Regions from separate parts of the Paenibacillus kyungheensis genome, predicted to be linked through region 2. Evidence: riboswitches for the same ligand, from Rfam matches in the RefSeq annotation. Region 2 holds a riboswitch; the other holds the start of a gene.

Region 1 (3,915 bases), 2.6 Mb from region 2:
TAGATCAGCATACTAAGTTAACAGAAGGAAAAACAGTACGTGATGTACTGAAAGATGCTTTTCTTCCGTTGCTAGAATTAGAGCAAGAGTTAAATGAAGTCACTAATCAGATGGCTGAAGCATCCCCGGAACAATTGGAAGTATTGTTAGAACGAATGGGCGATATTCAAGAGCAACTGGAAATAGGAGACTTTTATCTGTTAGATACTAAAGTTGAAGATATGGCTTACGGTCTTGGACTCAATGTTATTGGACTTGATAAAGACGTAACAGCTTTGAGCGGTGGTCAGCGTACCAAAGTACTACTTGCCAAGCTATTACTCGAAAAGCCTAATGTTTTGTTGCTGGATGAGCCTACCAACTATCTCGATGTAGAGCATATTCAATGGTTAACTCGTTATCTACAAGAATATCCACATGCTTTCGTATTGATCTCACATGATACAGATTTTATGAATCAAGTCGTGAATGTGATTTATCATTTGGAATTTGCCAAATTAAATCGTTATACAGCTGATTATAATAAGTTTCTAGAGATGGCTGATATTCAAAAGCATCAACATATCGAAGCCTTTGAAAAACAGCAAGATTTTATCAAAAAACAAGAAGAATTTATTCAAAAAAATAAAGCGCGTGCATCTACTTCAGGTCGTGCAAAAAGTCGTGAAAAGCAATTAAATCGTATCGAACGTATCGACAAACCAGAAGAATTTGCTAAGCCAACATTTAATTTCAAAGAAGCTCGTGCAAGTAGTAAAACAGTCTTTGAAGGTAAAGACTTTGAGATTGGATATACACATGCTCTATTGCCTAAAATGACGATGAATATTGAACGTGGTGAAAAAATTGCGATTGTTGGTTGTAACGGTGTAGGTAAATCAACATTGCTCAAAACTATTTTAGGTAAACTTCAACCGGTTAGTGGTAAAACATATCTGGGTGATTATTTACATTCTGCTTATTTTGAGCAGGAAGTACGTCCAGACCAATTGACACCGATAGATGAAGTATGGAATGAATTTTCACATTTAAGTCAAAATGAAGTACGTGGTCATCTGGCACGTTGTGGTCTGAAAAATGAGCATATCACGCGCCCTATGCGTATGCTAAGTGGTGGAGAGCAAGCGAAAGTTCGTTTGTGCAAACTATTACTGCGTGAAAGCAACTGGGTATTATTCGATGAACCGACCAATCACTTGGATGTTCATGCTAAAAATGAATTAAAACGCGCTTTAAAAGCATATAAAGGCACAGTATTGCTCGTGTCTCATGAACCTGAATTTTATGAAGATTGGGTTACTAAAATTTGGGATGTTGAGCAGTGGTCTGAAGCTAAAGCGAAATAAAAGATTTTCCATCTTTTTAAGTCGTAATCGCTAGTTGTACTCATTTATTTTAGATTGAATTGTACAAGATGACTTTGTAAAGTATGTAGTTCTTTATCTTTTTTAATACTTTATAAAGAGTCTGAGAATCATTTGCTTTATTGAATAGTCTTTGCTAAGATGAATAACAAATTGAATAGCTTGAATGCACTAGGGGGGCCGCTTGAGGCTGAGATGAAAGCAGATATTGCTTTCGGACCCTTTGTACCTGATCTGGATCATACCAGCGTAGGGAAGTGGTAGCAGAGTTTCGGAAATGTTAGATCATATGAACGATAGAGTCTTTTACTGTATAGAATAGCAATTATTTTGTACAGGAGAGCTTATTATGATCTAAAATACGGTTTCCGTTATTTTAAAATAATCTTGTTTGCTCTCAAACAAGGCTCATTATTTTCTAGGTCTATACTAGCCACTTCTTGAATAATAAGAAGTGGCTTTTTTGCGTTTGCTTATACACTTTTGAGGAAAGGAGGGCATATACCGATATGGAACTTCATGCAATCAGTACAGGTCAACAATCGATCTACCAGTTTGTAAAGGTAGCTTCACAGATACATCCGTGGACGACCGCTATTCATATTCGCGAAAAAAAGTGGTCTGATTCTCAGATTATTAATGCTGTCCAGCAGCTCATGCATACAGGAGTACCACTATCCAAAATAAGGATCAATAGTCGAACTCAATTAGCAGCGGATCTAAAAATAGGGGGTGTGCATTTAAGTGAACATATGTCTTATGTAAATGCAGATGATCCTCCTTCACTATGGAAAGTCGGGCGATCTGTTCACAGTATAGAGCAAGCATTACAAGCTCAAAGTGAAGGGATAGATTATCTTTTTTATGGTCATATTTATTCGACTAACTCTAAACCTGATCTGATTCCACGAGGATTGGATCAATTGGAAAAGCTTTGTCATGCGGTATCTATACCTGTTATTGCAATAGGTGGTATTCAGCCATCACACTGCCAAGACATTCATCGAGCAGGTGCTAGAGGAGTAGCTGTAATGTCTGGTATTTTTGAAGCGGAACATCCTCAGCATGCCTGTCAGTTGTATGGCCAAAGTATTCAATATATGACTTTTACGCATCTACAATCATTAGGAAAGAAGTGAATCGGCTTATGGTTCATCTATCTAATCTCAAAGCTAATCATTATGACGTAATCGTTGTAGGTGCTGGAGTGATCGGTGCTGCTATTGCTTATGAACTGGCACAGCAAGGAGTCAAAGTAGCTTTGCTTGAAAAAAATCAACCAGCTTCTGGCGCATCAGGTGCAGCAGGAGGGATGTTAGCCGCTCATTCTGAACATTTTGCTCATCCAGAATTGTACCAGTTGGCATTATACAGTCAATCGCTATATAGCAAGCTTGCGACTGATCTATTGGAGAAAACAGGAATTGATATTGAACTGCGAACAGAAGGATTTTTGCTACCACTGACCAAGCTAGAATTACAGTTAAGACATAAAGAACCACTTCAAGCAGATCAAAGATATGACAAGACATTTGATGAAAATTTATTTCCTTTACCAAATAAAGGTCATACTTCTGCTTCTACACATAACGATTCAAAAGTAGATCGCAAAGAGTGGTGGAGCCCATCATATCTAGCACAAGTTGAGCCACATATTTATGCTCCTTCTGGAATGATCTACAATCCAGATGAACCGCAATTAATTCCAGCTTTGTTTAATCAAGCGCTTGTTCAAGCAGCGATTCAGCATCATGTCGATTTTTATCCTGAGACAGAAGTATACCGTTTACTGCATTCGCAAGGTAAAAATCATATTACAGGTGTAATCACTAATCAAGGAGAAATCTACGCTGAACAAGTAGTATTAACAACAGGCTTGAGTACACAACAATTGCTAGCAACAGAGCAGTATAGTTTACCTTTGGTACCGGTCAAAGGAGAACTCATCGAAGTCAGTACTTCTTCTCAATATCTTGGACATACAATTTATGGAGAAGGCATTTATATCATTCCCAAAAGTAATCATCGCATCTGGATTGGAGCTACCAGTAAACCAGAACGTACAGATACAACAGTAGATCTTTCTGCGATTGCTCAGTTATTGTCGGGAGCAGAACAATTTCTGCCTGCGATAGGATCAGCTACGTTTGAACGTTGTTGGTCAGGGATACGTCCTGGAACACCGGATGAATTACCTTATTTAGGAAGGATTCAACCGCTTGCTGGATTATGGACAGCTTCAGGGCATTATCGAAATGGGATGTTGTTAGCTGCTGGCACAGCCAAATGGATGGCAGAGGCATTAATAAATAATGATACAGCGCATATTCCTGATTGCTTTTCACCAGAACGAGCTTTGCAAAAATCGAAATCTTTATCATCGAAATCTCGATCTACAGCCAAAGGAGTGTCTACATGGAATTAATTATCAATGGTCATCGAAAATATGTAGAACCTGAATACAACACGGTATCCAAATTGCTAGAATCTTTATCATTAGGTCACAAAACAGTGATTGTAGAACATAATCAACAAATTTTGCAAAAAGAAG
Region 2 (3,915 bases):
GATAAGATGATGCAAAACCACCCAGTCCAACTTTATCCAGCCATTGTCTGGCTAATTCTAATGATTCTTTGCGTGGTAATCCTGCTACTTCGCGCGCCAAAATAACATTATCTTCAATCGTACGCCACGGCATCAAAGCAGGTTGTTGTGGCATATAACCGCTCAATCCTTTACGACCGGTTATATTTTGTCCGTCCAAAAGGACTTGTCCTTGATCGGGAAGCACCACACCACCGATCATTTGCAAAAGCGTACTTTTACCGGAACCAGAAGGGCCGATAATGGATACAAATTCACCTTGCTCTACATGCAGGGAAATGTCTTGTAGCACATGTAACGATTGCTTGCCCTGTGTAAAAGATTTGCTAATCCCTTGTAATGCTAAAAGTGGAGTAGAGTTGTTCACCGATAAAGTTGTATGTTGAGGTTTATTTAGCGACATCTTTAGAACCTCCTTTGACAGCACGATGTTGTGCAGGGTGATGCCAGCGAACACACCATTTTTCAATCATATTGATTAGCATAAATAACATAAGACTGATCACTACAACTACCAGTATCGCTAAAAACATATGGTCGGTGCGAAAAGCTGATTTTTGCAACATCATATAATAGCCAATCCCTTCACTACTGCTAATCCATTCAGCGATAATAGCGCCCATCACACTATACGTTGCAGCAATTTTAACTCCAGAAAAGATCGAAGGTAAGCTAAAAGGTAATTCTAATTTCCAAAAGATTTGATTTTTAGAAGCTCCGATCATTTGCATATAATTAAGCATTGTACGATCGGTAGTAGCCAGTCCGCTCAGCGCCGCAATGGTCACCGGGAAAAAGCACACCAGAATAATAACAATTAATTTGGACAATATCCCAAATCCGAACCAGATAACGAGTAGTGGCCCCAGAGCAATCGTAGGGATATTTTGACTCAAGATCAATAATGGATACAATGCAGAACGTAGAAAAGGAATATAATGAAGCACGCCTGCGACCAGTAATCCAAAAGCAACGCCTATACTAAAACCGGATAGTGTCAATTTTAACGTCGCCCATGTGTGCAAACCCAGTCGGTCTTTCTCACTCCATGCTTCATGTCCAATCAATGCAGGGCTAGGAAGAATCCATGTCTCAATATGGAATAGACTGGTTGCCAGTTGCCAGATAATCAGTAATAAAACAACCGCCCCGAGGGGCGGCCATAGCCTGTTCCACCATGTATTCATCGTAGACATTAGCGGTACTTCTCGGTTAATCCATCCATACTGATTCCGGTTGGACTATGAGCAATTTTGATCTGAGAAATAATACTCGGGCTTCCTTTTTCCACTAACGCTTCGTGCATTTGACGAACCACTTCTAACAATTCGCTAAGTTCGCCTTCCATCGTGGTCTCAAGTGGATGCACTTCATATTTCACACCGGAGGCTTGAATCACTTCTATTGCCCGGTCGACATAATCGTAAGAGTTCTCACCAGCTTGAGTTTTGGGAATAACCTGAATACTTAAAAGGGTGTGTGCCATATTAGTCATCTCCTTATGTTCTATTTATGATTTGGTGGCTTCAGGTAAATAATCGTTTGTATACGCTTTGGTTGCATCTAACGGTTTGTCTAACAACTTCTGCTTGAACATCCAATCGGCATAACCTTCCCAGACCGATTGTTTTTGCTCGCCCCAGCGTTTGGCATCATCTTGATAACGTGGAGATAACCATTTTTGGCTAGCTTTGACCAGTGCAGGATCAAGATCAGGTACTGCTTTGAGCAATATATCTGCCGATTCATCGGGATGAGCGATTGCATATTCATATCCTTTACTGGTTGCCGCCATAAATGATTTCACAAGTGCAGGATCGGTAGCGATCTGCTTCTCATTGGTTACGATAACAGGTGTATAATAATCTAATTTATCGGAATAATCTTTTACATATAACATATCTAATGGTTGTCCGCGAAGTTCTGCTTCAATTCCTGTCCATCCATAGAATATCCATGCAAAGTCGATTCCTTTTTGTACAGCTGTAAAATAATCGGCATTACCGATATTAACACTTTTGACTTTGCTAACATCGCCACCGTCGGTATCCATAATTGATTTCATAACGGCTTCTTCAACAGGCGATCCCCATGCACCATAGGATTTGCCTTCCATATCTTTAGGGCTTTTGATTCCGCGATCTGTAGGAGCGGCAAAGCCAGATGTATTATGCTGGATAACTGCCGCGAGTGACACTAAAGGCACTCCTTGTACACGCGCTTGAGTCACACTTTCCTGATAACTGATTCCAAAAGGCACTTCACCAGAAGCGACCATCGTATCTGCTCCACCTTGACCGGGAGCAATAATTTCGACGTTTAATCCTGCTTCTTTATAATAGCCCTGTGCTTGGGCAACATATAAGCCAGTATGATTCGTATTTGGTGTCCAGTCGAGTACGACTTTCACATCTTTAAGGGCAGATGTTGATCCTGCTTGATTGGCTGTATTGCTTGTACTTGTTGCTGAACCACATGCAGTTGTGATCCACAATAAACCTACCATTAACCATGGTAAGCTTTGACGCCACCTTTTTTGAGTTCTCATTACCATCATCCTTCTTTCTTCTAGCTCAAATAGTCAATCCTGTAGTACTGGATAAAAGGCATAAAAAAAACGCCCCCATCGGGACGACATAGGTGCAATTATAAGCTAGAGTACAGCATATAACGACTTGTTACTTTCCTACGCTGGCATTATCCAGATCAGGTATAAGGGTCTGTATTTATCACAATACACTCTCAGCCAGTTGCAACTAGCTCCCCTGTACATATGCGGTTTTTTTACATTGTAATTATAGACCAGAGGGTATCAACTGTCCAGTAAAGAGAATGCGGTGTCATCAGCAAAAGACAGTGTATTTCGGTTCAGTCTCGCTGTCTAAGGGTATTTACATATACGGAAGTTTGTAACTAACAAAAGTTCCATTCAATATTCTTCTATACGTATCGAATAGATATACATAGACATAGATATTGAATACACCCATACGTTTATATACAGGAGGAGATTGATCATGAGTAAAACAGCTGAAGAACAAGCGATATTAACTGCATTAGAAGGTAATCCATTTTGTGCACTAGGTACAGTAGAAAATGACAAACCTAAAGTACGCTACATGGCGCTATATAACGAAGGCTTGAATATTCATCTCGCGACAAACCGCAAAACACATAAAGTCGAAGAGTTAGAAAAAAATCCGAACTGTTATGTATTGTTGGGTTATGAAAAAGGCGGCACTAATCAAGTCGTTGAAATCGAAGGTGTAAGTGCTGTATCTACAGACGACGAATTGAAAAAACGTGTTTGGAAAGAAGAATTTAAAGAATGGTTCTCCGGTCCAGAAGATCCTGATTATGTGATCCTAGATATCAAACCACAAACGATTGAATATACAGATCAAGATGGTAACAAAAAAACGTGGACTGCGTAATCTGATACAACTTTAATGGTTTAAGATAGCAGTTATCACATAAATGACTCGGAATTTGAAATTTGCGAAACAAGAGAAATGAATGCAAAATTCAAATTCCGAGTTTTTTCGTCTTTATTTTTCCATAAAAAGGATAAAATAGGTACTTGAGGAACTTGATAAGGTATACTCAAATAAGGTATAAAAAGGTATATAGAAATATTTTATAGACTAACCTGTAAAATGACGATGATGGAATAAAATGAAAGTCTCATTGATAGCAAGATATAAGGAAATATACTGGAGGTGGTTTCCTTGAACTTAAAACAAATAGAACAACAGATTGAGCAGGAACGCCGCATATTGAACCAGATGGCAGAAGAACATGGGATGCGCGATTATCGTGTGTTAGACCAATCAGAACAATTAGATCGAATTTTAGATATGTATTTTCAATATAAAG

Evidence for each region. Region 2 has a riboswitch for thiamine pyrophosphate ahead of PQ456_RS01915 (ABC transporter substrate-binding protein). Riboswitches for the same ligand answer to the same signal wherever they lie in the genome.
Region 1: another riboswitch for thiamine pyrophosphate. It lies ahead of PQ456_RS12835 (thiamine phosphate synthase); the one in region 2 lies ahead of PQ456_RS01915 (ABC transporter substrate-binding protein).

Annotation. Positions count from the first base shown of each region.
Region 1 is NZ_CP117416.1:3,015,989-3,019,903, reverse strand. It holds gene PQ456_RS12840 (ABC-F family ATP-binding cassette domain-containing protein) at 1-1,346, shown strand, start outside; TPP riboswitch at 1,528-1,637, shown strand; gene PQ456_RS12835 (thiamine phosphate synthase) at 1,874-2,503, shown strand; gene PQ456_RS12830 (NAD(P)/FAD-dependent oxidoreductase) at 2,512-3,789, shown strand; gene thiS (sulfur carrier protein ThiS) at 3,780-3,915, shown strand, end outside.
Region 2 is NZ_CP117416.1:432,971-436,885, forward strand. It holds gene PQ456_RS01900 (ABC transporter ATP-binding protein) at 1-442, opposite strand, end outside; gene PQ456_RS01905 (ABC transporter permease) at 429-1,226, opposite strand; gene PQ456_RS01910 (MTH1187 family thiamine-binding protein) at 1,235-1,525, opposite strand; gene PQ456_RS01915 (ABC transporter substrate-binding protein) at 1,550-2,587, opposite strand; TPP riboswitch at 2,705-2,816, opposite strand; gene PQ456_RS01920 (pyridoxamine 5'-phosphate oxidase family protein) at 3,057-3,473, shown strand; gene PQ456_RS01925 (aspartyl-phosphate phosphatase Spo0E family protein) at 3,768-3,915, shown strand, end outside.